4 regions of the Brenneria roseae subsp. americana genome follow, and region 1 is predicted to be linked to each of the others. Evidence: predicted binding sites of a transcription regulator. Region 1 holds the regulator's gene; each other region holds the start of a gene.

Region 1 (8,163 bases):
CTGGAACAGATGTGCGAAACGCTGGAAGGCGCACTTAACGCCGGCGCTATCGGCCTTAGCTCCGGGCTGGCCTACACCAACGCCAAACAGGCCCCGGCGGAGGAAATGCAGCGTCTGGTGGACATCGTCGGCGCTCATGGCGCGCTGTATACCACGCACATGCGCAACGAACATGACGGCCTGCTGGATTCGCTGCAAGAGTCGTTCAGTACGGCTCGTCGCGCCGGCGCGGACCTGGTGATCTCTCATCTCAAGTGCGCTGGCGCGGGCAACTGGGGACGTGCGCCGCTGGCGCTGGCCGCGCTGGAAAAAGCCGCCCGCGAGCAGCCGTGCAACTGCGATTGCTATCCCTATGCGGCCAGTTCGACGACGCTGGACGCCTGGCGCGTCGATGGCAAGATGGAAATCTTTATTACCTGGTCCGATCCGCATCCGGAAATGGCCAGACAGACATTGAAAGAAATTGCCGAACAGTGGGGCGTCGATCAATGGCAGGCCACCGAGCGCCTGCGTCCGGCCGGGGCGATCTACCACATGATGAGCGAAGACGATGTGCGCAAGATTTTGGCGCATCCGCTCTCGATGGTGGGTTCCGACGGTTTACCCAACGATCCCAATCCTCACCCGCGGCTCTGGGGCACTTTCCCGCGCGTGCTGGCTCACTACTGCCGCGATTTGCAACTGTTCGATCTGGCCGAGGCGGTGCGCAAGATGACGGGGCTGTCGGCCGCACGTTTTCGTTTGCAGGATCGGGGCGTGGTGCGCGAAGGGGCGTTCGCCGATGTGAATCTGATCGACATGACGAAGATTCAGGACGTTGCCACCTACAGCGATCCCTGCCGGCAAGCGCCGGGCATTGATCTGGTGGTGGTCAACGGCGTGGTGAGTTACGAAGACGGGCGCGTGCCAGGACGTCAGGGACGTTTGCTGAAGCGCCAGCCCGCCTCTGGCGCGGTGTAAGGCCGCGGGAAATCACTAACGAGCCGCCCGCGTCAGAATCTGCACGGCCGGCTGGCGCTGAAGCCAACGAATGCGTATCACCATCATGATCGCGGCGGCGGTTAATCCAATAATAAATCCACACCAGAAACCAGCGGGCCCCATACGGGGAACCACATGGTCAGTTAACGCCAGCAGATAGCCGCTCGGCAACCCCAGCACCCAATAGGCGGTAAAGGTAATATAAAAGATTGACCGGGTATCTTTATATCCGCGTAACACGCCGCTGCCGATAACCTGTATGGCGTCAGAGATTTGATAGATTGCCGCCAGCAACATCAGGTATGACGCCATGGCGACGACGTCGGGGTCCTGATTGTAGAGCAGGGCGATAGGTTCACGTAGCAGCGTGGTGAATATTGCCGTGCAGGAAGCCATGACCACGCCTGTCATGAGCCCGGTATGTGCTGCGATACGGGCGAGTTCGGTGGAACCTTCTCCTAGTCTATGGCCGACGCGAATTGTTGTGGCGACGCCAATAGATAAAGGAAGAACGAACATCAATGAGCTGAAGTTCAGCGCGATCTGGTGGCCGGCGACATCCACGACCCCTAGCGGAAGCACCAGCAGTGCAACCACGGCAAAGAGCGTGACTTCAAAGAGCATCGCCAGCGCAATGGGCAAACCGAGGGAGAACAGCCGTTGCAGCGCCCGCCAGTCTGGTCTGAATCGCGATTGTTGCAGCTTAATATCGCGTAACCAGGCAGCTTGCCGGGTATAAGCCATCATCAACAGCATCATGATCCAATAGACTGACGCCGTGGCCACCCCGCAGCCAACGCCACCCAATTCAGGCATGCCGAATTTACCGTGGATAAAAATGTAGTTGATGGGAATGTTGATTAAAAGTCCGATAAAACCAATGACCATACCCGGTTTGGTTTTTGATAATCCTTCGCACTGGCTGCGTAGAACCTGATAGAACAGGTAGCCCGGCACTCCCCACAACAGCGCGTGCAGGTAACCGATCGCTTTTTCCGCCAGTTCCGGCGATCCGTCATTCATCAGGTTAATGGCATATTCGCCTTGATACAGCACCACCATGATAAGCAATGAAATGAGCAGCGCCAGAAAGAAAGACTGTTGAACCTGATGCGCAATGCGCTCCCTGCGGCCAGACCCATTCAACTGCGCAACAACCGGCGTCAGGGCCAGTAATAATCCATGACCGAAAAGAATGGCGGGCAGCCAGATGGAAGTACCGACGGCAACGGCAGCCATATCCGTAGCGCTGTAGGAACCCGCCATAATGGTATCAACCACACCCATGGATGTCTGAGACACTTGCGCAATAATGACAGGAATCGCGAGCGCCAATAAATTGCGCGCCTCTGACAGATACTTCTGCACGGACACCTTCCTCGAATCGACTAACAGATAGCGGGATAATTAAACGTGGATGAACATAATCATGTCGCTGACAGGACAAGGGCGTTATTGTAACGACTTGTCAAAAGTAAACCAGAGTGGAAAGAGGTAAATTCACAAATGCATAATGATCCTCAATATGTCCACTAATTATTGGGGATGAGGTTTGGTTTTCATCTGAATATCATGCACACTGCTCGACAGGCATTGATACGTTCCATATTTTAAACTACAGGTGTGCTGGTGTTTCTTTCCCGCTACTGTTCGGTATTTTATTTACATCATTTTTTAAGAGGCAAGCCGTATGTTTACCGGTATTGTTCAAGGCACCGCGCCGGTGGTGTCCATTGATGAAAAATCAAATTTTCGTACGCACGTGATCAAACTCCCTCCTGAACTGCTGCCGGGGCTGGTGCCGGGAGCCTCCGTGGCGCACAACGGTTGCTGCCTGACGGTGACAGCGGTAAAGGGGGATTGCGCCAGTTTCGATTTAATGAAAGAAACATTGCGATTGACCAACCTCGGCGAAGTGAAGGAAGGTGACCGCGTCAACGTTGAACGGGCAGCCAAAGTGGGAGATGAAATCGGCGGTCATGTCATGTCTGGCCATATTATCTGCACAGCGGAAGTGGTGAAAATTCTGGTATCGGAAAATAACCACCAGATTTGGTTCCGCCTGGCCGACGAAGCGTTGATGAAATATGTGCTGCACAAAGGTTTTATCGGTATCGATGGAATCAGCCTGACGATTGGTGAAGTCACCCGCAGCCGTTTCTGCGTGCATTTGATTCCGGAAACGCTCAACCGTACCACGCTGGGGCAGAAGCGTCTGGGACATCGCGTGAACATTGAAATTGATCCGCAAACTCAGGCTGTGGTGGATACCGTAGAACGCGTATTAGCCAGCCAGCAGAAGAACGAACCCGTTAGTGAAGAATAACAAGTCGCTTCGCGGAGCAAGCCGTTCGGGAATCGTTTCCCGGCGGCTTGCTTTCAGCAGATTTTGACTAGCGCGGAACGCGTAACCCGCCTTCAATGCCGCTCGGACTGAAAAGCACCTGCCAGAGTTGGATATTCCGCGCACGGAAGGCGCCGGCGCAGGCATTCAGATAGTAACCGAACATACGACGGAAGCGGGCGGAATAGCGTTCGGAAAGCTGAGGCCAGCTTTGCTGAAAACGCTCATGCCAGGCCATTAATGTACGGTCATAATCCGCGCCGAAGTTGTGCCAGTCTTCCATCACCATGTAAGGTTCGCTGGCCTGGGCAATATGACGCACAGAAGGCAGACAGCCATTGGGGAAAATATATTTATCCGTCCAGGGATCGAGCTGTGAGTCGGTTTGATTCGCGCCGATAGTGTGTAACAGAAACAGACCGTCAGGTTTAAGATTCTGGCTGATGACGCGGAAATAGGCGTCGTAGTTACGCGGACCGACATGCTCAAACATACCGACGGAAACTACCCGATCGAACTCACCGGCAAGGTCGCGATAATCCTGCAACAGAATGGTGACGTCCAGATCCTGGCAGCGCTGCTGCGCCAGTTTCTGCTGTTCGCGAGAAATCGTCACGCCGCATACGGATACGCCATAACGGCGTGCGGCAAACTCCGCTAACCCGCCCCAGCCGCAGCCGATATCCAGCAGTGTCATTCCCGGTCTGAGCTGTAGCTTCTCACAGATCATCTCCAGTTTGTCTTCCTGCGCCTGCTCCAGCGTTTCGGCTTTTTTCCAGTAAGCGCAGGAATACTGCATGTAGGGATCGAGCATCAGTGAAAACAGGTCGTTTCCCAAATCATAATGTTCTTTGCCGACAATCCACGCCCGCCTTTTCGATTGCAGGTTCATCAGGCGGGATACGGCAATGCGCAGGATATCTTTCAGATGGCGCGGCAGCTTCTCATCCAGTCTGGCGTGCAAAACGCGGTGGAAAAACATATCCAGCCGTTCACACTCCCACCAGCCATCCATATAACTTTCACCCAGTCCTAATGAGCCTTCACGCAATACGCGTTTAAAGAAATCCGGGTTTTTCACGGCGATATCAAACGGACGGGAACCATTAATTTTGATATCGGCCATACTCAGCATTTCATGCACAATATGGAACCAGGACAGGTTATGGCTATCCAGTTCCTCTATATACGATGAACTCATAACTTCTCCCTACCTTGCTGTTAATCATGCGCAGCAAGGAAAACATAGACAATTTTTACCCGTAGTCGATATCGGTGGAATTTTCCCATCGTCTAGTCTCTGAATGGTCAGAGGAAAATGCAGAAGAAAAGCAAAAGCCGGTACGCAAAAAATACGTAGGGGCACTCATCCTTAAGGTCAATCCGTGCCGTCCGCTGGTACGCAAAATTTAAGGATAGTGAAGAAAAACAAAAAATTCAGTTTATGTAATAACCGCATTTAGTTTATGACTGCTTCAGCCGGGGGACAAGTATAAATTGGCTGAAGCAGTATCAGAGAGCACGCGATAGCCGCGTGGCATAAGAAAGTCGTCTGTTATCAGGAATAGCGGCGATAATCGCGGAAAGGACCATCCGCCACGGAACGGCGTTCAATCAGCGTCGGGTAGACTTCGATAACCTGCGCATCTTCGCGTTTGCTGGTGATACGGTCCAGCAACATAGCGAACGCGGATTGTCCCAGACGTTCTTTGGGCTGATGAATGGTGGTGAGCGCCGGAGTGAAAAAGCGGGCATGGCGGACGTTATCGTAGCCAATGACTGAAATATCCTGTGGAACACGCAGTCCCAACTCATCGGCCGCACAAATCGCGCCCATCGCCATGATATCGCCGCCGCAGAAAACGGCGGTTGGTCGGTGTTTCTGTGACAGAATCTGGTGCATGGCCTTATAGCCGGATTCCGGCTCGAAATCGCCTTGTACGATCCACTCATCGCGTACTTTGATGTCCGCTTCGTTCAAGGCTTTCAAAAAGCCCAGGTAGCGGCCGCTCCCGGTGTTACGTTCCTGAATGCCGGGAATCGCACCAATATCCCGGTGACCGCGTTCGATCAGATACCGGCCTGCCATATAGCCGCCTTCAAAGGCGTTATCGATAATGGTATCGGTAAAATCGCTGTGCGCCTGTCCCCAGTCCATGACCACCATCGGAATGCTGCGGTAGTCTTTCAACATGGCGAGTAAGTCTGGCGGATACTCCGCACACATGACCAGTAAGCCGTCCACGCGTTTTTGAGCCAGCATGGAAAGGTAGGCTCGCTGTTTGTCGATGTTGTTGTGCGAGTTACATAAGATCAGCGTGTAGCCTTTCGCGTAGCAGCTGTTTTCAACGGCTTCGATAATCTCGGCAAAGTAGGGTGCTTCACTTGATGTTGCCAACAGCCCGATGGATTTGGTGTGGTTGACTTTTAGACTGCGGGCGACGGCGCTGGGTGAATAATGTAACTCTTTAATCGCCGCCCTCACGGCAGCTTTGGTCTCTTCGGCGACGAAACGTGTTTTATTAATCACGTGCGATACGGTTGTGGTCGAAACGCCAGCACGTTTTGCCACATCTTTGATCGTTGCCATCTAAAAATGACTCCTGGACTTACCTGTTACAGTCGTAAGTATATTGTTAATCGTTTGCCTGCGCGTAAAGTTCTTCTCCCTGGCGAAAAAACAGGATGTCAGAAGGAGAATGCCGAATGTTATACCTGAGGGGACAAGGTTGACGTTTTTCGACCAGGACGCAGCGCTATCATAAACAGCGGATTTTGTCCGATTTGCCACGAAAGTGGAAGCGGTAATTTATACTATTAGTGCGGCATTGGTACGAGATTTTTCATTTAAATTATGGAAGAATCAAAACAACCATATAATTTGTAGTTTTAAACCACCGTCCGGTTTTGAATCCCAAATGATGGTCGCGCATTTATTCTCATAATTTGGTGCCATACAAAAGGAGAGACTTATGGATACAGACCTGAAGATGTCATTACTGACAACGGCTGGCGCGCTGGCGATGATTATCGTATTCAGTTTTGTCGCGGTACTGAACTGATTGGCGCCCGGCCTCCCGTTTGTTTAGTCAATCCATCCGTTCAGACCGGTTATTGCACTTAAACCGTGTCTGAACGGGTGACAGTCCGGGGTACGGTATTTGCTCCGGGGGCGAGTTAAAAAGGCGTAAAACTAGCGAATCGTTTGTGGCGTAACAACTCTGCGCGCGCCGACGTAGTGATCCTGCCAATAATCTTCACTTAGCTTACTGATGCGTATATCCGATCCTGTACGTGGCGACTGAATGAATTTGCCATTCCCCAGATAAACTCCAACGTGATCCGCAGCACCGCGATTATTGATACGGAAGAAAACCAAATCGCCGCTTTCCAGTTCGTTTTTCTTGATAGGGGCGGCATCCCGCAAGTGGTACATTTCGTTAGCGGTGCGGGGAATCTGAATTTTAACTACGTCTTTATAGGCGTAATAGACCAGTCCACTACAGTCAAAACCGGTAAAAGGAGAGGTGCCTCCCCAGTGATACGGTTTTCCTACCTGACTCATCAACTTATTCATCGCGGTTAATTTGGCATGCTGGTAACGTTTTTTATGGGTGGCGCTCAAGGCCAGTCCTTTATCCAGCTTCTCTTTTTTACCCGTTTCCGCTTTGTCTTTCAGACCTGATTTACGTTTGGAATGGGTGGAAGCCAGTTTCACCTTACTGTCGGTGTTTGACTTTTTGCGCTCTTTTTTGACCGGCGCCGGCGTGGCATTTTGGGTTTTTGACGAGGATTTTTCCGATAAATGCTTTGCCGTGCTCGTTGTTGTCTGGGGGGTAGCGTTTCCGGTATTGGCGGCATCCGGCTTTTTGCTTTTTATTGGCGTTGGTGCTTTTTTGTCGCTTTTCGTCGGCTTGCTTTTCTTGTGGTCGCCTTCAATGACACGCGTCATGCTGGTTTTACGCGGCGCTGAATCGGGGGCATTGGGAGTAGCCTGAGCCAGGTTCAGGAATAGATTACTGAAGAACAATATAAAAAGCGTAATAAATAAGCGCATGATAAAAATGACCGAATATAATCCTTAAATCGCTCAATCAACCCGCACAGTATTCCCGAAAACGGCAGGATAAAAAAGTGGGAATGACTGCTTTATTCATACAGAATAGTGAAAAAACGTTAACAATTGTTTTTTCGGTGGATTTATCATCGTTTTCTGCTTCAGATTTCATCAGCGCGATGTATCTCTGCGAGCCTCGCAATCAATGACAGCCGTGTCGGTTGCCTCAATTCTGACCAGGGCGGATCTGGTATTTGGCGATTCAGACTGAAGCCTGAAATCTGCTGAGTCGTGCGGCGAAAATAAAACCCTACAAAAAATGGCGTTTTTTTGTGGCTATGGCCCTCGGTACAATATAATTGAGTAGATAGCGCTGTAATGGCACATCTGACAGAAGCTCGTGGTTAATGCATATGATGTTAGCCATCCTATAAGGTTTAAGGAAGCAAGAGAATGACGACGACAACAATTGAAAAAATTCAGCGTCAGATCGCTGAAAACCCGATTCTACTGTATATGAAAGGTTCACCTAAGTTGCCGAGCTGCGGCTTCTCCGCTCAGGCAGTACAGGCGTTGTCAGCTTGTGGCGAACGTTTTGCCTATGTCGATATTTTACAGAATCCGGATATTCGCGCTGAGTTGCCCAACTACGCCAACTGGCCGACTTTTCCGCAACTGTGGGTTGATGGTGAACTGGTCGGCGGTTGCGACATCGTGATTGAAATGTATCAGCGCGGCGAGTTACAGCAGCTGATTAAAGAAACCGCTGAAAAACACAAGT
Region 2 (8,163 bases), on a different contig from region 1:
TGCCCAATAAATCCTGAATACAAATAGACGACAGATATGCCTATAACCTGAAAGGTAACGGGCATCTTTTCCTGTTATTAATAACAGCCTGACAATTAAATATAGATGATAAATTCATGATGGCGGTGAGCAGACCTTGCCGCAGTTATCAAAATCACCGATAAAACGCGATATCGCATCGAACATAGCGACAGAAACGACATGGCGGTTAATTCATCATTGGCGAAAATAGCCTCATTGACACAATTTATGTTTACGCAATGCCTGACAGCAAGCGCCGCTTCTGACAAAATAGCGCCATCTCTCGTACTTAATACTGATGGACCTCATCTCAGATGGCAGCAAAGATTATTGATGGTAAAACGATTGCGCAGCAGGTCAAAGACGAAGTGGCTACGCAGGTAAAACAGCGTCTGGCGGCAGGAAAACGCGCACCGGGGCTGGCCGTTGTCCTCGTCGGTGAAAACCCCGCCTCACAGATTTACGTTGCCAGTAAACGTAAAGTCTGCGAAGAAGTCGGTTTCATTTCCCGCTCTTATGATTTACCCGCCACAACCACGGAACCGGAATTACTGGCGCTGATTGATAAACTGAACGCAGACAAAACGATTGACGGCATCCTGGTTCAGCTCCCACTGCCGGAAGGAATTGATAACACCAAGGTCATCGAACGTATTGCGCCAGATAAAGACGTCGATGGTTTCCACCCCTACAATGTTGGCCGTTTGTGCCAGCGCGCCCCGCTGCTGCGTGCCTGTACCCCTCGCGGTATCATCACGCTGCTGGAACGCTACAATATTGATACTTTTGGCCTGAACGCGGTGGTTGTCGGCGCATCCAATATCGTTGGTCGTCCGATGAGTCTGGAATTGCTGCTGGCAGGTTGTACGACTACCGTGGCGCATCGTTTCACCAAAAATCTGCGTCATCACATAGAAAATGCCGACCTGCTGGTGGTCGCCGTGGGCAAACCGGGCTTTATTCCCGGCGAGTGGATCAAACCCGGCGCGATCGTGCTAGATGTGGGTATCAACCGCCTCGAAAATGGCAAAGTCGTTGGTGATGTGGAGTTTGCAACCGCACAGGAAAGAGCCTCTTATATCAGTCCGGTGCCGGGCGGCGTTGGGCCGATGACGGTCGCCACCCTGATTCAGAACACGTTGCAGGCTTGCGAAGAATATCACGATAGCGCCGAATAATTCGGCAGCTATCAAAACACCAAGAAATCAGGAAATTATGAATATTTTTCATCTCGAAAACCACCCGCATGTTGAACTGTGCGACCTGTTGAAGCTATTGGGTTGGAGTGAGAGCGGCGCGGCGGCCAAATTGGCTATCGCGGCAGGCGAAGTGACCGTTGACGGACAAGTTGAAACGCGTAAACGTTGCAAAATCGTCGCGGGTCAGAAAGTCGGGTTTGATGGCGAGACGGTAGAAGTCGCTGCCTGATATCCCAGATAAAAAGTCGCCGACGGCGATCCGGCGCAGCATAATCCGGCGCAAAAAAAGCCCGCGGTGATATCATCGCGGGCTTTTTGTTTACTGAAGACGATAACGGATTACTTACGTCGCCAGGTTGTTCCCTGTGGACCATCTTCCAGGATGATACCGAGTTCATTCAATCTATCGCGAGCCTGATCCGCCAATGCCCAATCTTTGGCCGCTCTGGCGTCTTTACGCTGTTTGATCAACCCTTCAATTTCCTTAACTTCGTCGTCATCGGCCTGTGCGCCGCTTTGCAGGAAGACCTCTGGATCTTGCTCTAACAGGCCAAGCACGTTAGCCAGATTGCGCAACGCCGATGCCAGCTGATTCGCTGCCTGCGGATCTTCCGTTTTAAGGCGGTTTACGTCACGTGCCATATCAAACAGCACGGAGTAAGCTTCCGGCGTATTGAAATCGTCGTTCATGGCTTCACGGAAGCGAGCTTCAAACGCTTCGCCCCCCTGTGCTGCAACACGGCGATCGGTACCACGCAGCGCCGTATATAAACGTTCGAGCGCCGAACGCGCTTGTTTCAGATTTTCTTCGCTGTAATTCAACTGACTGCGGTAGTGGCCCGACATCAGGAAGTAACGCACCGTTTCCGGGTCGTAATAGGCCAGCACATCACGTACGGTGAAGAAGTTATTCAGCGACTTCGACATTTTTTCCCGATCAACCATCACCATGCCAGAGTGCATCCAGTAGTTCACATAAGGGCCGTCATGCGCACAACTGGACTGGGCAATTTCATTTTCATGGTGCGGGAACATCAAATCCGACCCTCCCCCGTGAATATCAAAATGTTCGCCCAGCTGTTTACAGTTCATGGCCGAACACTCGATATGCCAACCGGGACGCCCTTCTCCCCACGGTGAAGACCAATGCGGCTCGCCCGGCTTGGACATTTTCCACAGTACAAAATCCATCGGGTTATGTTTAACTTCAGTGATCTCTACGCGAGCGCCCGCCTGAAGCTGAGCCAGATCCTGGCGGGATAGCACACCATATCCTGGCGCAGTAGCCACTGAGAACATGACGTCGCCGTTCGAAGCGACATAGGCATGGCGACGTGCAATCAGCTTTTCAACCAGCTCGATAATCTCGGCAATATGATGAGTCGCACGCGGCTCCGTATCCGGACGCAAAATATTCAGCGCATCGAAATCAGCATGCATTTCCGCGATCATTCTGGTGGTCAGCTGCTCGCTGGTTTCACCATTCTCCGCCGCACGTTTAATAATTTTATCGTCAATATCAGTGATATTCCGCACATATTTCAGCGAATATCCCAAATAACGTAAATACCGAGCCACCACATCAAACGCCACAAAAGTACGCCCGTGACCGATATGACACAGGTCATATACGGTAATTCCACACACATACATCCCCACTTGACCGGCGTGGATAGGTTTGAATTCCTCTTTTTGGCGACTCAGCGTATTAAAAATCTTTAGCATCAGGGCATTCCATGGTGTTCGCAGGATAGGTGGATCATCGTTCGCTGTCAGCATGCGCATAACATCAATTTGCTAAGGGCTTCGCAACCCTAACGGCGTATTGAAACCTGAACCCCATTCTATTGCAAGACTGATACAACGGAATAAACAGATAATTGACAGGGAATAAAATCATCGACTTCCAACAACATGAGGTAAAGCGGAAACGATCGCGGCAGGATAACGTTTGAGAATGGCAACAAAAAGGCCCGGAAATCCGGACCTTTCATAACATGCTGTAACCCAGTCAGGACGCCATATTAGCGCCAGCGCGGATTCGACATGACTGAATATTTACCGCTGCCCAACAGGGCGATAGCCAGACCGGCAAAGAAGAAAACCGCTGCCGGTTCAACGCCCCATGCTCCCGTTTTCGTCAGCATGGCGAAAGCGGCCGGGTTTGACAATAAAGCGGCAACAACCATGGTGAAAGAGAAAATCAGTGCTGCAGGACGGGTCAGAATTCCCAGGATCATCAGCACGGGCATAGCAACTTCACCAATATAAACGCCATAGCCGACAAACGTCGGAATCCCCGCAGCAGTGAGCATGCCTTCAACGCTGCCAATACCGCCATGCACCTTATGCCATCCATGGAACAACATCAGAATACTGAAAGACAAACGCAGTAGCAGTTTTCCAAAATCGGGCTTATCTAATACTCGATTAATACTGTCCAGCATAATTCACCTATCTATTTAGCGTTATTCGGAAGGTAATACGAATCACTCTCAGATTAATCTGGGTCATTAATAAAGAATATGATGATTACTCCATACATTGATCTAGCGCAAGAAAAATATCATTCAAATAAATTATCAAAAAACCCAAAATTTGATCAATTTATTTGTATTAGTGATGTTTGCTGATATCTCCCTCGGTATGGGGACAACCGCTGCTTAAGATAACGGCTCTGCTGACTCGGCCCGTCAGTTATGTTATAAGAGCGCTCTTGATCGCTCACCGTGTATGGTGAACATCATTCTCATTATTATGGCTATCTAGGGTTCATTACTATGATCACGTTTCATACAAACCACGGCGATATCGTTATCAATACCTTCGCAGATAAAGCGCCGGTCACCGTAGAAAACTTCCTGAATTACTGCCGCAGCGGTTTTTACGACAATACTATTTTCCACCGCGTTATCAATGGTTTTATGATCCAGGGCGGCGGTTTTGCACCGGGTATGGAGCAAAAAAGCACCAGCGCGGCGATTAAGAATGAAGCCAATAATGGCTTGAAAAACACCCGCGGCACGCTGGCCATGGCGCGTACCAACGATCCGCATTCCGCTACGGCGCAGTTCTTTATTAACGTCGTCGACAATGACTTCCTGAACTTCCGCTCAGAACGTGCTGACGGTTGGGGCTACTGCGTATTTGCCGAAGTCACCGAAGGCATGGACGTGGTTGACAAAATCAAAGGCGTCGCGACCGGTCGCAGCGGTATGCATCAGGACGTACCGAAAGAAGACGTCGTGATCACCAGCGTAACCGTCAGCGAGTAATCCTGGCAGTCTATGGCGACTCTGTTTATTGCCGATCTGCATTTAAGTCTTCACGAACCGGCGATTACCGCCGGTTTTCTGCGTTTTTTACGCCATGAAGCCGTGAACGCGGATGCGCTTTATATTCTGGGCGATTTGTTTGATGCCTGGATCGGTGATGACGATCAGCAGCCGCTGCACGCGACGGTGGCATCTGCCCTGTATGAACTGCATCAGCACGGCGTTCCCTGCTATTTCGTACACGGCAATCGTGATTTTCTGATCGGCAAGCGCTTTGCCCGGCAAAGCGGGCTGACGCTCTTGCCAACGGAAACGGTACTCAATCTGTATGGCCGGCAGGTTCTCATTTTACATGGCGATACGCTGTGTACCGACGATCCCGCCTACCAGAGATTTCGCCGCCGGGTACACAATCCATTGATACAACGTCTCTTCCTGCTGTTGCCGTTGTGCCTGCGACTCAACATCGCTGAAAGAATGCGGGCAGCCAGCCGGCATGCCAATCAGCATAAATCACAGCAGATTATGGATGTGAACCCCGAAGCGGTCATCCGCCGTCTCCAGCATTATCAGGTCAACACCATGATCCACGGCCATACCCATCGTCCGGCCATTCATCAGCTTGTTGTCAACCACGCTGAAGCACAACGTGCTGTCCTGGGCGCCTGGCACCATGAAGGCTCCATGATTAAAGTGACCAGTCAGGACATTGAACTGATCACCTTCCCATTCTGACGCCTTGCTGGTGTTAATTCTTTTTCCTCATTGGGTTAGCCCACGATGGTAGCGGCAATCCGTCATTCAGGCCTACGCAACCGTTTTCCTCGCCATAAGGTCATGGTATGCTCTACGCCCTCAACGCCAGAGCACGGTCTATCTCTATCTGGCCGACGCAGTTCTCTTGCCCTGCGTCACGATCATGTAAAATCACAGGAGCTTTACAGGCATGTCATCCAACGTTGCCCCGGCTAAAATCGCCATCGTCATGGGTTCCAAAAGTGACTGGGCCACCATGCAGTTTGCCGCAGAGATTCTCACCACACTGAATATCCCTTTTCATGTTGAAGTTATCTCCGCCCACCGTACCCCCGATAAATTGTTCAGTTTCGCGGAGCAAGCCTCTCAGAACGGTTTTGATGTGATTATCGCCGGTGCCGGTGGCGCAGCGCACTTGCCGGGTATGCTGGCCGCTAAAACGCTGGTTCCCGTACTGGGCGTTCCGGTACAAAGCGCCGCCCTGAGCGGCGTTGACAGCCTGTATTCGATTGTCCAGATGCCGCGCGGCATACCCGTAGGCACGCTGGCGATCGGTAAAGCCGGCGCGGCCAATGCCGCCCTGTTGGCCGCACAAATCCTTGCCCTGCATGACAGCGCCATCGCCACGCGTCTGGCTGACTGGCGGCAGAGCCAGACCGATGAAGTGTTATCCAATCCTGACCCCCGGGGGGAAGTATGAAACCGGTTTGCGTGTTAGGTAACGGTCAGTTGGGCAGGATGCTGCGTCAGGCCGGTGAGCCGTTAGGCATCGTCGTTTATCCGGTCGGTCTGGATGCGGAACCGGAATCGGTTCCGTTTCAGAACAGTGTGATTACTGCCGAGATCGAACGTTGGCCGGAAACCGCCCTCACGAATGAACTGGCGGCACACACCGCATTCGTTAACCGCGACATTTTCCCACGTCTGGCCGATCGCCTCACGCAAAAGCAGTTGCTGGATTCTCTGCATCTGGCTACCGCCCCCTGGCAGTTACTTGCCAGCGAAGAAGAATGGCCGCAGGTTTTTGCCCGGCTGGGCGAATTGGCTATCGTCAAACGCCGCGTAGGTGGTTACGACGGTCGGGGCCAATGGCGTTTACGCGAGGGTGAACGAACGACGTTGCCTGCCGACTGCTACGGCGAATGTATTGTTGAACAAGGCATTAATTTCTCCGGTGAGGTGTCGCTGGTCGGCGCCCGCAACGCGCATGGCAAATGCGTGTTCTACCCGCTGACGCATAACCTGCATCAGGACGGTATTCTGCGCACCAGCGTCGTTCTGCCGCAGCCGATACCTCAACTCCAGCAGCAGGCCGAACAGATGTTATCGGCCATTATGAACGAACTGGATTACGTGGGCGTCATGGCGATGGAGTGTTTCATCGTAGGCGATCGCCTGCTAATCAATGAGCTCGCGCCACGTGTACACAATAGTGGACACTGGACACAAAACGGCGCCTCCATCAGCCAGTTTGAGCTGCACCTGCGCGCCATTCTGGATCTGCCAATGCCGGTACCGGCTGTCGATACTGCGTCGGTGATGGTCAACCTGATCGGCACCGATGTGAATATCGACTGGCTTTCGTTGCCACTGGTGCATTTACACTGGTATGAAAAAGAGGTGCGGCCAGGGCGCAAAGTCGGACACCTGAACTTACAGGCCCAGGATAGCGCTCAACTTCAGCAGACATTGCAATCACTGGCAGCAATGCTGACGGATGAATATCAAAGCGGTTTGCGTTGGGCACAGGAAAAATTGTCTATTGAATAAACCGATCTGCGCTCCAGTACACTGCGTTATCGTTGTCTGGAGCGTGTTTCGTATTGGCGATAGCCTTCCATAGGCATTCATTTGCCATGACAGGTTTGCCCTTTTCGCCGCCGATCATGAACAAAATGAAAGCAACAGACGGAAAGATAAAAGAAAAAAAATGATTTTTAAGCGTGACATCTCAATATTTGGGTTTATTATTTAAACGGTACGATTTTTTAACAAGCCTCCTATTTCTGGTTATTTTTTATCACTCAGCCCTTAAATAAAGCATCAATAAAGAGCCATTAAAAATAATTAAAATAAAGTATCATCATTGATATTTTAATTCCCGATAAAATTTATTAAAATAATTCCATTCAATTCATTTATGTGATCGCCACAATATTATTCCCCGACCGCCACGATATAGAATGCAACCCACAAAAACAGTATTGACTCATCGACATAATTATATGTCATGTACAACTTTTCATCCCTGTAACGGCAACTTGCCGATACTGTAATTTTTATTATCTGTGTTCACTAAGGAGACACTACCATGAGCACAATTCAAGATAGCAGCCAGGTATTAGAGCAGGCTTCGGGCTGGCGTAAAAGCGATACAGTCTGGATGCTGGGCCTCTACGGCACGGCCATTGGCGCTGGCGTGCTATTTTTGCCGATAAATGCGGGTATTGGTGGGCTGATCCCATTAATTATTATGGCAATTATTGCTTTCCCAATGACCTATTATTCTCACCGCGCTTTATGCCGTTTTGTATTATCTGGTAAAAAAGGTGGTGAAGATATTACAGAAGTGGTTGAAGAACATTTCGGCGTCGGCGCTGGAAAATTAATCACACTGCTGTATTTTTTCGCCATCTATCCGATTCTTCTGGTTTACAGCGTTGCGATTACCAATACGGTAGATAGCTTTATTACTCACCAATTACATTTGCCTTCTCCACCAAGAGCAGTGCTTTCATTAATATTGATTCTCGGTTTAATGTTCATCGTTCGCTTTGGCGAAGCCATGATCGTTAAGGCAATGAGTATTCTTGTTTATCCGTTTGTTGCTGTATTAATGATGCTGGCGTTGTATTTAATTCCTCACTGGAATACCTCTGTTTTTGAAAATATTTCTCTGGGCAATAATGTCA
Region 3 (8,163 bases), on a different contig from region 1:
CGTTTCTGTTTCTGGCAACCATGTCTACGTCGGCAGCGAACGGGCACAGGTTTTTGCGCTGAATGCCGATGATGGAGCCGTGGTTTGGCAGGCCGACGTTGCGGGCGAAGCCATTTCCCGCCCGGTTGTCAGTGATGATGTGGTACTGATTCATACCAGCAATGGTATGTTGCAGGCGTTGGACGAAGCCGATGGCGCGATTAAATGGACCGTCAACCTGGATATGCCGACGCTTTCCCTGCGTGGTGAATCTGCGCCGACGACTGCGTTCGGCGCGGCTATTGTCGGTGGGGATAACGGCCGGGTGAATGCGGTACTGATTAATCAGGGACAGCTTATCTGGCAACAGCGTATTTCCCAGCCAAGCGGGGCGACGGAAATTGATCGCCTGAATGATGTTGATACCACGCCGGTTGTTGTGGGTGAGGTGGTATACGCATTGGGCTATAATGGCAACCTGACCGCGCTGGATCTGCGTTCAGGTCAAATTCTGTGGAGACGCGAACTGGGTTCGGTACACGATTTCATCGTGGATGGCGACCGTATCTATCTGGTCGATCAGGATGATCGCATTGTGGCGCTGAATACCAATGGCGGTGTTAATCTGTGGCGCCAGAGCGATCTGCTGCACCGTAATCTGACCGCACCTGTGCTGTTCAATGGCTATCTGGTGGTGGGTGATTCGGAAGGGTATTTGCACTGGCTGAATACGGCGGATGGCCGCTTTGTGGTTCAGCAGAAAGTGGATAGTTCAGGCTTCCTGAGCAAGCCGGTGATTGCCAGCGACAAGCTGCTCATTCAGGCGAAAAATGGCGAAGTGTACGCCTTTACCCGCTAGTTAACGCACTGCATGTTTGGATCCCTGCCGTTGGCAGAAGCGATCCCGAAAACGGCTCCTGACAGTATCAGGGGCCGTTTCGTCTTTTTATCGTCAGCGAGTACTCTCGCTGTAACGTATTGAAATATAAGTAATGAGGTTGTAACAATGATACCTGTCGTCGCGCTGGTCGGACGTCCGAATGTGGGAAAGTCCACGCTCTTTAACCGCTTAACGCGCACTCGTGATGCATTGGTGGCGGATTTTCCAGGGCTGACACGTGACCGCAAGTATGGTCGTGCGGAAGTGGAAGGTCATGAGTTTATTATCGTTGATACCGGCGGTATCGATGGTACCGAGGACGGCGTTGAGACGCGCATGGCCGGGCAGTCGCTGGTGGCGATTGAAGAAGCGGATATCGTTCTGTTCATGGTGGATGCCCGCGCTGGATTGATGCCTGCTGATGAAGGTATTGCGCAGCATTTGCGTAGCCGTCAAAAGACCACTGTTTTGGTGGCTAACAAAACCGACGGTCTTGACCCGGATATGGTGACCGCGGATTTTTACTCGCTCGGTATGGGGGAGGTTTATCCGATTGCGGCATCTCACGGACGCGGCGTGACGTCTCTGCTTGAGAAAGTCTTGCTGCCATTCGTGCAGGATGAAGTGATTGAGCCGGTTGAGTTAACCGAGGAAGAAGAAAATGCCGCTTACTGGGCAGAGCAACTGGGTGATAAACAGTCTGCCGAAGGTGAAATAGCCGAGGAAGACGACTTCAATCCGGAAGATCTGCCGATAAAACTGGCGATAGTCGGGCGCCCTAACGTAGGTAAGTCCACACTGACTAACCGGATTCTGGGTGAGGACCGTGTGGTGGTTTACGATATGCCGGGCACCACCCGCGACAGCATTTACATCCCGATGGTACGTGACGAACGCGAATACATTCTGATCGATACGGCTGGCGTGCGTAAGCGCGGCAAAGTTACCGATACGGTTGAAAAATTCTCCGTTATCAAGACGCTGCAAGCCATCGAAGATGCCAACGTCGTACTGTTGGTGATTGATGCCCGTGAAGGTATCTCCGATCAGGATCTCTCACTGTTAGGCTTTATCCTCAATAGTGGGCGCTCACTGGTGATTGTGGTGAACAAGTGGGACGGCCTGTCGCAGGAAGTGCGTGATGAAGTGAAAGAAACGCTGGATTTGCGTCTTGGCTTTATCGATTTTGCCCGTATTCACTTTATCTCTGCGCTGCATGGCAGCGGCGTGGGCAACTTGTTTGAGTCAGTGACAGAGGCCTACACCTGTGCCACCCGTCGCGTGGGCACGTCCATGCTGACCCGTATCATGCAAATGGCGGCGGATGACCATCAGCCACCGTTGGTGCGCGGCCGCCGCGTGAAGCTGAAATATGCGCATGCCGGCGGTTATAACCCGCCGATTGTGGTGATCCACGGTAATCAGGTAAAAGATTTGCCTGACTCTTATAAGCGCTATCTGATGAATTACTATCGTCGTTCATTGAATGTCATGGGGACGCCGATTCGTATCCAGTTTAAAGAAGGTGAAAACCCCTTTGCCGATAAGCGCAACACGCTGACGCCGAACCAGCTACGCAAGCGTAAGCGTTTGATGCAGCACCTTAAAAAGAGTAAATAATTTATTAGCGGGGCGAAGGGGAATCTTCGCCCCGTTTTGTCAGATAGCGAAAGGCATTCAGCCATAAAGGAAAGTCATGTCCTGGGAAACCTGGAGTTTTGCGTTTCACGTCACCATGCCCAATTTGTTGCTGCTGTTGATAGGTATGGGGTTGCGCCGGCTTAGTCTGTTGGATGACGTGTTCTGTGATTCGGCGATGAAGCTGGTATTTAATCTGGCTTTGCCCTGCCTGCTTTTTTTCAGCATAGCAACCAACCATCAGTCGATAACCGAACATCTGCCGATGATGATCTACGGCACGCTGGGAACCATTGCCACATTCCTGTTATTGGAATTCATGGCCGTATATCTGGTGAAAGACCCGAGAGAGCGGGGGATCTTCGTTCAGGGGGGATTCCGCTCCAATACCGGTATTATGGGGCTGGCATTTGCGATGAGCGCCTACGGTCACGAAGGCGTTGCGGTAGGCTCTCTCTATCTGACGGTAACGGTTATTCTCTTCAATGTTTTGTCGGTGATTACGCTGACCCGCAGCTTGCGTCGTAACGAGCAGGGAGGGAGGATCAGCAAGAAAGATCTGTTGGTCAGTATTGTGACCAATCCGCTGATTATCGGCCTGGTCCTGGGGCTGCTTTATTCGCGCAGCTCGCTGCCGATGCCGGATGTCATCAAGCAGACCGGGAATCTGGTGTCGTCGTTGGCATTACCGCTGGCGTTGCTGTGTGCGGGAGCCAGTCTGGATCTACGAACCATGTTGCGGACGTCCAACGTAGCGGCCCTTTCTTCCATCGCCAAATTATTCCTGGTACCCGGTGTGCTGACGTTGGGCGGCTGGATTGTCGGATTTCGCGGCGTATCGCTTGGCATCATTTTCCTGTTTTCAGCGACGCCAACCGCCGCCGGGAGCTATGCCATGACGCGCGCGATGGGGGGAAACGCCACGCTGGCAGCGAATATTATCGCCATGACTACCGTCGGCTCGTTTTTTGTGACCGCGTTCGGTTTGTATTGCTTGCGTTCGCTGGGTGTGATTTAACGGCAGAGATCAAAAGATGAGCATTCGTCGAAAGGAGATAACATGGAGGCGATGTGTCCACACTGCAACAGTATTATGAACTGGCAAAACGGCGATACGTTTCAGTGTAGCGCCTGCCAGCAGCGTTATCTTCGCGAGGCCAATTGCCCTGAATGTAAGCACTCGCTTCAGGTATTAAAGGCCTGCGGCGCGGTGGATTATCTGTGTCAGCAGCACGGGCTTATTTCGAAAAAACGCGTGCTGTTCAGCTATCTTCCTGTCGATCCCGCATCTTTATGACGGGACGCCGTTGCGCCATAGCTCCGTCAGTTCTGGCGGGGCGCGGTCTTCCGGAATCAACAGAATCACTTCGGCATACTGATTGCGCTGCGGGTGGCTGTAGCTGATGTGAATCCGGTAATAAAACTGATCGCCGCGCCCGGGGCCGTCAGGCTCACCGGGTTCACGTGCCTGTGGAAGCGCATTACGGATCGCACTGCAAATTCGCTCTCGTTCGGAGATCGGCACACTGGCGAGTGCGAAACGGCGTAGTCCCGCCAGTTTTGGCATCCAGGCAATCCCTCCCTCGCGGGCTAATTCTATAACCGCATCGTCGTTAAGCTCCGGCAATGTTTTCATAAGTATTCTTGTTTTACCTCAACGCCGACCGTTTCCCATGACTGCTGGATGATATCGGCAACGGTTTGGTTGAATCGTTTTGCCGCATGTTGGATCGTGTAGCGGGCGAAAATTTCAAAATCCGCATTTTGCGGCAGCGATTCATCGCACAATGTGTCATACCAGATCCTGCCGGCTTTTTCCCATGAATGACCGCCCAGCGCAATGGCGGCCAGATAGAAGGCGCGGTTGGGAATGCCGGAATTCAGATGCACGCCGCCGTTGTCTTCACGCGTGTTGACATATTCATTCATGTGGTAAGGCTGGGGATCGACGCCCAGCAACAGATCATCATAGGCCGTACCCGGATGCGACATGGAGCGCAGCCCCATACCGTGAATGCCTTCGGCCAGCAGGCCAGCGCCGATAATCCAGTCTGCCTGCTCGGCGGTTTGCCCCAGATGAAACTGCTTCACCATTGCGCCAAAGACATCGGACATGGATTCGTTCAATGCTCCGGACTGACGGAAATAAATCAATCCTGCTTCGTTTTCGGTAATACCATGCGCCAATTCATGCGCGACCACATCAATAGCAATAGTGAAACGATTGAATATTTTGCCATCGCCGTCGCCGAACACCATTTGCTGCCCATTCCAGAACGCATTCTGATAATCCTGACCGTAATGCACGGTACCCGCCAACGTTAACCCCTCGGCATCAAGCGAGTTGCGCTGGAAAATCTGCCAGAAGAAATCGTAGGTTACGCCCAGGTAGTTATAAGCTTCATCGGTGGCGATATCGCCATTACTGGCCCGTCCTTCTGCGCGCACCCGTTTGCCGGGTAACTGCTGCTGATTTTCGGCATCGTAAATTTCGCGCTGTACCTGTCCGGCGGGCTGCTTTGTATGGGGCTCCGGCCGGGGATGATGGCTAACCATTAATGACTGAACGTGCATCAGGGTTTGCTGGGCGCAATGGCGCTGTTCTTCCGAGCCATTAGAAATAATACGATGCAGAATATAAGGGGGGATCACGCCATAAATCGGTCTGGACTTCATACCTTATCTCCTTGAAAAAGCGCTCATCGGGTAACGCAGACGAGTCAGCAAGGCTCACGCATCTTACTCTCACGGCCGGAATGGGTGGGCTGAGAATCAGTATAGTTCAGAAGTTGAGGGGAATATTGGGGGGTGTTCTCCGTTTTAGGATAAATCCCTATACGGCGATTATGACGTTTTACGTCGTTTCTTCCCGGGAGTCGCGGCGGCCGGGGTTTGTGGGACGAGGGCCGTAACCTGACTTTCTACCCAACCATCCTGTAACCGGGTTTGCAACGTCTCGCCTGGGGTGACTTGCCTGACGTTTTTCAGCACTTTACCATCCGGCGCGGTTGTAACGTTATAACCGCGTGCCAGCGTGGCCAGCGGACTCACGCCTTCCAGACGTGAACAGGCGACGCCCAGCCGTTGCTGATGTCTGTTCAGATTACGTTCAACGGCATTCTGCATCTGATAGCGTAATTGTTGTAAACGCTGTTGAGCACGATGAATTTTTGGCAAGGGCTGCTGTTGAAACAGCCGCTGTTCCATGCGTTCGTGGCGGCGCAACGTTTGTCGCAGCTGTAGCTGCATGGCGTCATCCAGACGCTGGCGGAGTTTGACTAATTGGGCCTGTTGGCGCGCCAGTCGTAACTGTGGATGCTGTTGCTGCAAGCGATGATGCAAACGAGTGAATTCGCGATGGCGTTGAGCAAGATAGTAATCCATTGCCATTTCCAGACGCTGACGCTGGGATTGTATCTGGCGAAGCAATTCCAGTTGATTCCGGCTCACCAGCTCTGCCGCGGCAGAAGGGGTCGGCGCGCGCAGATCGCCGACGAAATCGGCGATGGTCACATCAGTTTCATGACCAACCGCACTGACGATGGGGATCCGGCTGGCAAAAATAGCCCGTGCGACACGCTCATCGTTGAAGCTCCACAAATCTTCCAGCGATCCGCCTCCGCGACCGACGATCAGGACATCACACTCATTACGCAGGTTAGCCAGTTCAATGGCGCGAACAATCTGCAATGGCGCTTCGCTACCCTGTACGGCGGTGGGATATACCACGACGGGCAGCGATGGATCGCGGCGTTGCAATACCTGCAAAATATCATGCAGAGCAGCGCCGCTGGCGGAGGTAATCACGCCGACCTGTCGGGCCGGGGAGGGCAGAACCTGTTTGAACTGCTGATCGAACAAACCTTCAGCCGCGAGGCGCTGCTTCAACTGTTCAAACTGCTGCTGCAACAGACCATCTCCGGCAGGTTGCATACTTTCGGCCAGCAGTTGGTAATCACCGCGGGGTTCATACAGGGTAATGGTGGCGCGTATCAGGACCTGCTGCCCGTTTTGCGGACGAAAGGTAACCCGACGGTTGGTGGTGCGGAACATGGCGCAGCGCACCTGAGCCCGCTCATCTTTCAGCGTGAAATACCAATGACCGGAAGATGGCTGAGAGAAGTTGGAAATTTCACCGGAAAGCCATATCTGCCCCATTTCCATTTCCAACAGCTGTCTAACCGTCTGATTCAGGCGGCTAACGGTAAATATTGCAGACGTAGGAAATTGAGACATTGTGAGCCAGATCAAATTTCAAAACAGTGACTTAATCGATTGATACTACCTGCCTGTGAAAGGTAATCAAGTATTTTAGTAAAAAAATGCTGGAGGCAACCGATTACGCTCTGTATAATGCCACGGCAATATTTTATCTATTCTTACATCCACCTTGGTGAGATATTGCCCATGCTACGTATCGCTAAAGAAGCACTGACGTTTGATGACGTCCTCCTTGTTCCCGCACACTCCACTGTCCTGCCTAACACGGCTGATTTAACCACCCAACTGACGAAAACCATTCGTCTGAATATTCCTATGCTGTCGGCTGCGATGGATACGGTAACCGAATCTGGTCTGGCGATTGCGCTGGCTCAGGAAGGGGGCCTGGGCTTTATTCATAAAAATATGTCTATTGAACGTCAGGCTGAAGAAGTCAGCCGCGTGAAAAAGCATGAAAGCGGCGTGGTCGTTGACCCACAAACCGTTACGCCAAATACCACATTGCGTCAGGTAAAAGAATTGACCGAACGTAATGGTTTCGCAGGTTACCCTGTTGTTGCCGAAGGTAATGAGTTGGTCGGCATTATTACCGGTCGTGATGTCCGCTTTGTGACCGATCTGGAACTGCCCGTCAGCGCGGTTATGACGCCGAAAGAACGTCTGGTCACGGTGAAAGAAGGCGAAGCGCGCGAAGTTGTTTTGCAGAAAATGCATGAAAAACGCGTGGAAAAAGCGCTGGTGGTGGATAGTCATTTCCGGCTGCTCGGCATGATTACCGTAAAAGATTTCCAGAAAGCGGAACGTAAACCTAACGCCTGTAAAGATGAGCACGGTCGTCTGCGCGTCGGTGCGGCGGTTGGCGCGGGCGCCGGCAACGAAGAGCGCATTGATGCGCTGGTCGCAGCGGGTGTTGATGTGCTGCTGATTGATTCCTCACACGGCCATTCCGAAGGCGTGTTACAGCGCATCCGTGAAACGCGTAACAAGTACCCTGATCTACAGATCATTGGCGGCAACGTAGCAACCGGTGCGGGCGCCAGAGCACTGGTGGAAGCCGGCGTCAGCGCAGTGAAAGTCGGTATTGGCCCTGGCTCCATTTGTACAACCCGTATCGTGACCGGTGTGGGTGTGCCGCAGATTACGGCCATTTCTGATGCTGTCGAAGCATTGGAAGGCATGGGGGTACCGGTTATCGCCGACGGCGGTATTCGCTTCTCCGGCGATATCGCCAAGGCAATTGCAGCAGGCGCTGCCTGCGTGATGGTCGGTTCCATGCTGGCGGGGACGGAGGAATCTCCAGGTGAAATCGAACTGTATCAGGGCCGCTCTTTCAAATCTTACCGCGGTATGGGGTCACTGGGCGCGATGTCCAAAGGCTCTTCTGACCGTTATTTCCAAAGCGATAACGCCGCGGACAAGCTGGTGCCGGAAGGTATCGAAGGCCG
Region 4 (8,163 bases), on a different contig from region 1:
GAAGATCAAAAGGTGCCGGGAGCCATTCGGCAAGTATTACCGGCGATTGCCGAGGCGGTCGATCTGGCTACGGATGCGCTGAAAGCCGGTGGACGGCTGATTTATCTTGGCGCGGGTACCAGCGGGCGGCTTGGCGTACTGGATGCCTCTGAGTGTCCTCCGACCTTTGGCGTGCCGCATGGATTGGTGGTCGGTCTGATTGCGGGAGGGCCGGGTGCGCTGCTCAAGGCGGTGGAAGGGGCGGAGGACGATCCGCAATTAGGCGAAACGGATCTGGTCGCCCTCAACCTGACGTCTGATGATATGGTGATTGGTCTGGCTGCTTCTGGCAGAACGCCCTACGTTATCGGCGCGCTGCGGTATGCCCGTGGCATAGGTTGCCGTACCGCGGCGATATCCTGTAATCCTCACTCACCGATTGCGCAGGAAGCGCAGGTCGCCATTTCACCGGTTGTCGGGCCGGAGGCGTTAACGGGATCGACCCGGCTGAAGTCGGGAACGGCGCAGAAGCTGGTACTGAATATGATTTCTACCGGCGTCATGGTGAAACTGGGTAAGGTGTATCAGAATCTGATGGTGGATGTTAAGGCAACCAACGTCAAATTGCTGGATCGTGCTTGCCGCATCGTGATAGAAGCCACGGGGACACAACCGGACGTGGCGCGGCAGGCGCTGTTGCAGGCGGAAAATGAAGTGAAGCCGGCGATTCTGATGATTCTGAGCGGACTGAACGCGGAACAGGCCCGGCAGAGACTGGCGCAGCATGGCGGTTATCTGCGAGAGGCGCTGATTGGCTGATCTTGTGGCCGCGCTGGAGATGGGGCGTTTATTTGTCAGGGGGGAAATCCTTCCCCATGTTTTGATCTGGGAGTGATGTTTTGAGCGATAAGCGAAGTCAAAGAGTGGTATTTTTTGATCTGGATGGCACGCTGCACCAAGAAGATATGTTTGGCAGCTTCCTGCGCTTTTTGCTCCGTCGATTGCCGTTCAACCTTGTTCTGGTGCTCCCGCTCTTACCCGTGATTGGCCTGGGGTTGCTGCTACAGGGACGCGCAGCACGCTGGCCGATGAGTTGGCTGCTGTGGGCGATTACCTTCGGACGTAGTGAAGCCCGGTTAAGCGGTCTGGAAAAGCAGTTTGTCGGTGACTTTCGGCGTCAGGTCACGCCTTTTCCACAGGTTCAACAACGCCTCAAGACATATTTGCAGGATGCGCAGGTTCAGGTCTGGTTGGTGACGGGGTCGCCGCAGCGTCTGGTCGAACAGGTTTATTATGATTCGCCTTTTTTGCCGGCAGTGCGCCTGATGGGAAGCCAGATGACACGCCGCTATGGCGGCTGGGTATTGACCTTACGCTGTCTGGGACGGGAGAAAGTCATTCAGATGGAGCAACAGCTGGGCGCGCCGCTCAGGCTTTACAGCGGCTACAGCGACAGCAAACAGGATAACCCGCTGCTTTATTTTTGTGAGCACCGCTGGCGTGTGACGCCAAACGGCAGCTTGCAACAGCTGGAATAATGTCTCTCCGGCTTGTTCTGGCTGATCTGATGGATATAATGCCCGCCGCAAAACGTTAATGAGAAGAAAAGAGGACATGGTGAGCCACGAACTGGACGATGAACATTGGATGCGCCATGCGTTGACGCTGGCCCAGCGTGCTCAGGATGAAGGCGAAGTACCGGTCGGCGCGGTATTGGTATTGGACAATCAGGTGATTGGCGAAGGCTGGAATCGCCCGATAGGTCATCACGATCCGACTGCCCATGCCGAGATTATGGCATTACGTCAGGGGGGGATGGTGTTACAGAACTATCGCCTGTTGAACACTACACTTTATGTGACGCTGGAACCCTGCATCATGTGCGCGGGTGCCATGATCCACAGTCGTATTGGCCGGCTGGTCTATGGTGCGGCGGATGAAAAAACGGGGGCGGCAGGGTCGTTGGTGGATATTTTGCGTCATCCGGGGATGAATCATCAGATCATCATCGATTCGGGCATACTGGCGGATGCGTGTTCAGCCACGCTTAGCGCCTTTTTCCGTATGCGGCGTGAACAGCACAAAGCCCGACGGGACGCGGAAAAGAAAACCGCGAATTAATCGCGGTTTTGGTATATACGGCTTATTCCTGCACCTTATTGGGCGGAACGACCGGATAACCCTGCGCGGATAGCTGCTGTTGCTTCTCTTTGTTCTCTTTTTCTGTCAGATACCCTTCCAGGCTCACCATATAGCGGCGAATGTTCTCCACATAGTTGTACGCTTCATGCCCCCGAGCGTAGCCGTAGGTGGTTTGCGTGTAATAGCGCTTTTGGCTTAGCATCGGCAGACGCATTTTTACGTCAACCCAACTGTCTGGGTTACCCTTTTGTTTTTCGGTCAGCTTTCTGGCATCCAGCAAATGCGCGTATCCCATGTTGTATGACGCCAGCGCAAACCAGATTTTTTCATCTTCTGGAATGGTGTCCGGCATTTTCTGCATCATATGGGACATATATTGCGCCCCGCCACGAATACTTTGTTCAGGGTTGAGGCGATCGGTCACGTCGAGACTTTCGGCCGTATTCCTTGTCAGCATCATAAGGCCGCGAACGCCGGTCGGTGATGTTGCCAGCGGATTCCAGTGAGATTCCTGATAGGAGATGGCCGCCAGCAATTTCCAGTCGATATCGGTCGCGTATTTTTCAAACAGCGGCCGAAGGTCGGGCAATGTTTCATCAATAGCGTTCAGAAATGTGGTGGTATCCACGTAATCGAATTCGCCAACATGCCCGAGATATTTTTCTTCCAGACGTGCGAGCGTACCGTCTTCAACCATCTGGCTGAAAAAATCCAGTAGTGCCGCTGAAAGGCTGTCGTCATGGGAGCGACGCATATACCAGGTCACCGGTTCTTCATCGCTCAGATCAAAAGCAACAGCCAGCTGCGGGTGGATACGCTGCATCAACCCAATGGTGACGGAATCCGCCAGAGTGTAGTCCAATTTGCCATCCGCTATCTGTTTCAGCAGGTCCTGCGAGGTCAGATCGGAGGCGGATTCCCAATTGAGTTGGGGATATTTCCCGGCTTTCAGATCGCGCAAGGTAGCGATATGGGCGGAACCCGACGTCACGGCCAGACGACCCTGGAGCTTGTCCATTTTCTGGGGACGCGGCGTGGCCAGGCGGTACACCAACTGCTGTGAAACGGAGTAATAACTCGGTCCGGCGCGGAAACGTCCCAACCGCTCATGGTTGTATATCAGTCCGGCAGCCAACAGGTCCGCGTCGTCGTCATCGAGATCGTCAAACAGGTCATCAAGATTTTTACGTGACGACACCACCAGCTTGACGCCAAGATAATCGGCGAAACGTTTTGCCAGCTCATAATCCAGACCTGCCGGATTTCCGTTGCTGATATAGTAAGTCAGCGGTGAGTTAACCGTACTGATGCGTAATTCTCCACGTGCGAGGATCTGTTTGATCTGCGAATCCTGACTACTGCGCCAGGGAATCGATGGCCATAAGGCCAGTGCCAGCAGTAACGTGATAACCCCGATGAAGAAATAGTTTAATTTTAAAGGCTTCAAATAGTGGTCTCTCGGCGGCTGAAGAGCCGGTCTGTCTGTAACGGCAGTTTTTTATTCGCCCCTCTCTGGGGCTCACCCTTAGCGGGCTGTTGCTTCGCAACGTTGAAAATCGTGCCCGGCGTTTTTCTATGGCGGGCTATCCCCATCCCGTTTGGGCCGTCGCAAGCGGCGATTTTTTATACATAAAAACCTGGAGTCGGGGCATTTTGCGCAACAAACCGCCAGTGTGCAACTTTTATTGATTTGGCTAATGATTAACCGTCGGCGCCATGAGATGTTCAATAATAGATACGCAAACGGTTTCGTCCCGGGGAAGGATTCTCTATAATGGCGCGCGTTTCCCCCCTGTAGCGCCCAACGACTGCACTACAGTCAGTGCATCGAAGACGAGAGAACTTTAGATTATGGAAATACTGCGTGGTTCACCTGCTTTGTCGGCTTTTCGTATTAATAAATTGCTGGTCCGTTGCAAAGAGCACTTTTTGCCGGTTAGCGATATCTATGCCGAATACGTACATTTCGCCGATGTCAGCGCGCCGTTGAACAACGATGAACAGGCCAAGCTCACGCGTTTGCTGAAGTATGGCCCCTCTCTCGCTGAACACGAGCCGCAAGGCCGTCTGCTGTTGGTGACGCCGCGTCCCGGCACCATTTCTCCCTGGTCTTCCAAAGCGACCGATATTGCTCATAACTGTGGATTGAACAAAGTGCTGCGTCTTGAACGTGGTCTGGCGTTCTATATTCATGCGCCAACCTTGAATGACGAACAGTGGCGGCAGTTGGGGGCTTTGCTGCATGACCGTATGATGGAAAGCGTGTTTGACGACATGCGGCAGGCAGAGCAGCTTTTTTCCCATCACCAGCCTGCGCCATTAAAACGAATTGAAATCTTGTTACGGGGACGTCAGGCGCTGGAAGAGGCGAATGTTCGTCTGGGGTTGGCATTGGCGGAAGACGAGATTGATTATCTGCTGGCGGCCTTCAATAAGCTGGGGCGTAACCCGACGGATATTGAACTGTATATGTTCGCACAGGCGAACTCCGAGCACTGTCGCCACAAAATTTTTAATGCTGACTGGGTGATTGATGGCGTTGAACAGCCGAAGTCGTTGTTCAAAATGATCAAAAATACCTTTGAGCATACCCCGGACCATGTGTTATCGGCTTATAAAGATAATGCCGCGGTGATGGAAGGTTCTGCCGTAGGCCGCTTCTATACCGATACGCACGGCAAATATGATTACCATCAGGAAGAGGCGCATATCCTGATGAAGGTCGAAACGCATAACCATCCGACGGCCATCTCTCCGTGGCCGGGCGCCGCCACCGGCTCCGGCGGCGAGATTCGTGATGAAGGCGCCACCGGTCGCGGCTCCAAGCCCAAGGCCGGGCTGGTGGGATTCTCCGTCTCCAACCTGCGGATACCCGGTTTTATCCAGCCGTGGGAAGAGGAAGGATTCGGTAAACCGGACCGCATCGTCAGCGCGCTGGATATCATGATCGAAGGCCCGCTGGGCGGAGCGGCATTTAATAATGAGTTTGGGCGTCCTGCGCTGACCGGATATTTCCGTACTTATGAAGAAAGGGTGGACAGCCATAACGGTACTGAGCTGCGTGGCTACCATAAGCCGATCATGCTGGCGGGGGGGATCGGTAATATCCGTGCCGATCACGTCAAAAAAGGTGAAATCAGCGTAGGCGCCAAACTGATCGTGTTGGGCGGACCGTCCATGAATATCGGTCTGGGCGGCGGCGCGGCGTCATCAATGGCGTCCGGTCAATCGGATGCCGATCTGGATTTTGCCTCTGTTCAGCGTGATAACCCGGAAATGGAACGCCGCTGTCAGGAAGTGATCGATCGCTGCTGGCAACTGGGCGAAGATAACCCGATATTGTTTATTCACGATGTGGGCGCGGGCGGTTTATCCAACGCTATGCCGGAACTGGTCAGTGATGGTGGCCGCGGCGGGCGTTTTGAACTGCGTGACATTCTGAATGACGAACCGGGTATGAGCCCGCTGGAAGTCTGGTGTAATGAATCACAAGAGCGTTATGTGCTGGCCGTTGCGCCAGAGCAACTGGCTCGTTTCGATGAAATCTGTCGCCGCGAGCGCGCGCCATATGCGGTGATCGGTGAAGCGACAGAGGAATTGCATCTGACGCTGAATGACCGTCATTTCAACAATCAGCCGATTGATCTGCCGCTGGATGTGTTGCTGGGCAAGACGCCGAAAATGTTGCGCGATGTTGAGCGTAAGCAGGTAGAAGGCATGCCATTGAAGCGTGACGATATCTATCTGGCCGAAGCGGTGGAACGCGTGCTGCATTTGCCGGTTGTGGCGGAAAAAACCTTCCTGATCACCATCGGCGACCGCACCGTGACCGGTATGGTCGCGCGTGACCAAATGGTCGGGCCGTGGCAGGTGCCGGTGGCGGACTGCGCGGTGACGACCGCAAGTCTGGACAGCTATTACGGCGAAGCAATGTCGATTGGCGAGCGAGCGCCCGTTGCGCTGCGCAACTTCGCCGCTTCTGCTCGTCTGGCGGTGGGCGAAGCCTTGACCAACATCGCTGCGACTCATATTGGTCCGTTGAACCGCGTGAAATTGTCCGCGAACTGGATGGCGGCGGCAGGGCACCCGGGTGAAGATGCCGGTCTTTATGATGCGGTAAAAGCCATTGGCGAAGAGCTGTGCCCAACGCTGGGACTGACCATTCCGGTCGGCAAGGATTCCATGTCGATGAAAACTCGCTGGCAGGAAGGCGAAGAAGAACGCACCATGACATCTCCGATGTCTCTGGTGATCTCCGCGTTTGCCCGCGTGGAAGATGTTCGTAATACGGTGACTCCGCAACTGCGTACCGGACAGGATAATGCGCTGCTGCTGATTGATTTGGGCGCAGGCCGCAAGGCGCTGGGGGCTACGGCACTGGCGCAGGTTTACCGCCAACTGGGGCGCGAGACCGCGGATGTCCGTAACGCCACTCAACTGGCCGGGTTCTTTAATGCTATTCAACAGTTGGTAGCGGATAAAGCCCTGCTGGCGTACCACGACCGTTCTGACGGTGGCTTGCTGGTGACGCTGGCCGAGATGGCGTTCGCCGGACATTGTGGTGTGAATGTCGATGTCGCCGCGCAGGGTGAAGATGTACTGGCCACGTTGTTTAATGAAGAACTGGGCGCCGTGATCCAGATTCCTGCGTCACGTCGTGCTGAGGTGGAAAGCGTATTGGCCCTGCATGGTCTGGCGGAGTGTGTTCACTATCTGGGGCAGGCGGAAGAAGGCTCTCGCTTCATGATTAAACGCGGCGAAGAGGTGGTGTACCATGAGAATCGCACCACGATGCGCAACTGGTGGGCTGAAACGACCTGGCAGATGCAGCGCCTGCGTGACAACCCACAGTGTGCCGATCAGGAACATATCGCCAAGCAGGATGATAGCGATCCGGGTCTGAATGTGGTGCTGACCTTTGCGCCACAGGAAGATATTGCGGCGCCGTATATTGCGAAGCAGGCTCGTCCCAAAGTCGCCGTATTGCGTGAACAGGGCGTCAACTCTCATGTGGAAATGGCGGCGGCTTTTCATCGTGCGGGCTTTGATGCCATTGATGTTCATATGAGCGATTTGCTGGCAGGGCGTCGTGATCTACAGGCCTTTCAGGCGCTGGTTGCCTGCGGTGGCTTCTCGTATGGCGACGTGCTGGGCGCGGGTGAAGGCTGGGCGAAATCCATTTTGTTCAACTCACGCGTGCGTGATGAGTTTGCCGCGTTCTTCCAACGTCCACAAACGTTGGCGCTGGGCGTGTGTAATGGCTGCCAGATGATGTCAAACCTGCGTGAACTGATCCCGGGCGCCGATCTGTGGCCGCGGTTTGTTCGCAACAAATCTGACCGTTTTGAAGCCCGCTTCAGTCTGGTTAAAGTCGAGAAGAGCCCGTCGCTGTTCATGAACGATATGGCTGGTTCCCGGATGCCGATTGCGGTTTCCCATGGTGAAGGCCGTGTTGAGGTTCGCGATGATGCTCACCTGAGTGCGCTGGAGCAACACAATCTGGTTGTGCTGCGTTATGTGAATAACTACGGACAGCAAACCGAAAATTATCCGGCTAACCCGAACGGTTCACCCAACGGCATTACCGCGATAACCAGCGCCAGCGGCCGCGCAACGGTGATGATGCCGCATCCTGAACGTGTATTCCGTACTGTCAGCAATTCCTGGCATCCGGAAGAGTGGGGCGAGGATAGTCCGTGGATGCGTATGTTCCGTAATGCGCGCAGACAGCTGGGTTGATAATATGTTGATCATAAAAGGGGCTTCGGCCCCTTTTTGCTATGCGTCATTAATGGAAGTGATGGTGGTTAAATCGCTATAAAAATCACCCGCCGGGGAGGTTGTCGGGTTTTTGCGACAAACGCAATTCTGGCTGTCGCCAATGGGAGACACTTAACGCTATGATTTATATGACTCGGGATTAATTGCAGGAAAGCTGTCTGTTTTTGGCGACATAAATCGTTATTCTACGGAGAATATTATTGCCTGCGTCAATTTGTAACAAAAGCATGAAGAATAAATGATTAAAAATCAACGTATTAT

The links. The regulator PurR, encoded in region 1, represses purine synthesis genes. The targets are predictions, from matches to a motif close to CANGCAAACGTTTGCNTG.
Positions count from the first base shown of each region.
Region 2: the regulator PurR is predicted to act here: its motif matches at 5,304-5,321, upstream of purE (5-(carboxyamino)imidazole ribonucleotide mutase).
Region 3: the regulator PurR is predicted to act here: its motif matches at 6,826-6,843, upstream of guaB (IMP dehydrogenase).
Region 4: the regulator PurR is predicted to act here: its motif matches at 3,858-3,875, upstream of purL (phosphoribosylformylglycinamidine synthase).

Region 1 is NZ_QDKJ01000003.1:19,991-28,153, reverse strand. Features, by position in the region: gene B4923_RS04055 (N-acyl-D-amino-acid deacylase family protein) at 1-960, shown strand, start outside; gene B4923_RS04050 (MATE family efflux transporter) at 976-2,349, opposite strand; gene B4923_RS04045 (riboflavin synthase subunit alpha) at 2,672-3,307, shown strand; gene cfa (cyclopropane fatty acyl phospholipid synthase) at 3,375-4,526, opposite strand; gene purR (HTH-type transcriptional repressor PurR) at 4,884-5,915, opposite strand; gene cydH (cytochrome bd-I oxidase subunit CydH) at 6,298-6,387, shown strand; gene B4923_RS04025 (C40 family peptidase) at 6,519-7,382, opposite strand; gene B4923_RS04020 (Grx4 family monothiol glutaredoxin) at 7,836-8,163, shown strand, end outside.
Region 2 is NZ_QDKJ01000011.1:134,312-142,474, reverse strand. Features, by position in the region: gene folD (bifunctional methylenetetrahydrofolate dehydrogenase/methenyltetrahydrofolate cyclohydrolase FolD) at 336-1,199, shown strand; gene ybcJ (ribosome-associated protein YbcJ) at 1,237-1,449, shown strand; gene cysS (cysteine--tRNA ligase) at 1,560-2,945, opposite strand; gene B4923_RS14850 (DoxX family protein) at 3,245-3,667, opposite strand; gene ppiB (peptidylprolyl isomerase B) at 4,001-4,495, shown strand; gene lpxH (UDP-2,3-diacylglucosamine diphosphatase) at 4,508-5,230, shown strand; gene purE (5-(carboxyamino)imidazole ribonucleotide mutase) at 5,442-5,951, shown strand; gene purK (5-(carboxyamino)imidazole ribonucleotide synthase) at 5,948-7,021, shown strand; gene B4923_RS14825 (HAAAP family serine/threonine permease) at 7,563-8,163, shown strand, end outside.
Region 3 is NZ_QDKJ01000011.1:25,177-33,339, forward strand. Features, by position in the region: gene bamB (outer membrane protein assembly factor BamB) at 1-838, shown strand, start outside; gene der (ribosome biogenesis GTPase Der) at 986-2,479, shown strand; gene B4923_RS14355 (AEC family transporter) at 2,556-3,515, shown strand; gene B4923_RS14360 (zinc ribbon domain-containing protein) at 3,558-3,794, shown strand; gene B4923_RS14365 (protealysin inhibitor emfourin) at 3,789-4,133, opposite strand; gene B4923_RS14370 (M4 family metallopeptidase) at 4,130-5,173, opposite strand; gene xseA (exodeoxyribonuclease VII large subunit) at 5,342-6,733, opposite strand; gene guaB (IMP dehydrogenase) at 6,905-8,163, shown strand, end outside.
Region 4 is NZ_QDKJ01000024.1:8,285-16,447, forward strand. Features, by position in the region: gene murQ (N-acetylmuramic acid 6-phosphate etherase) at 1-798, shown strand, start outside; gene yfhb (phosphatidylglycerophosphatase C) at 879-1,517, shown strand; gene tadA (tRNA adenosine(34) deaminase TadA) at 1,576-2,100, shown strand; gene mltF (membrane-bound lytic murein transglycosylase MltF) at 2,123-3,568, opposite strand; gene purL (phosphoribosylformylglycinamidine synthase) at 3,973-7,860, shown strand.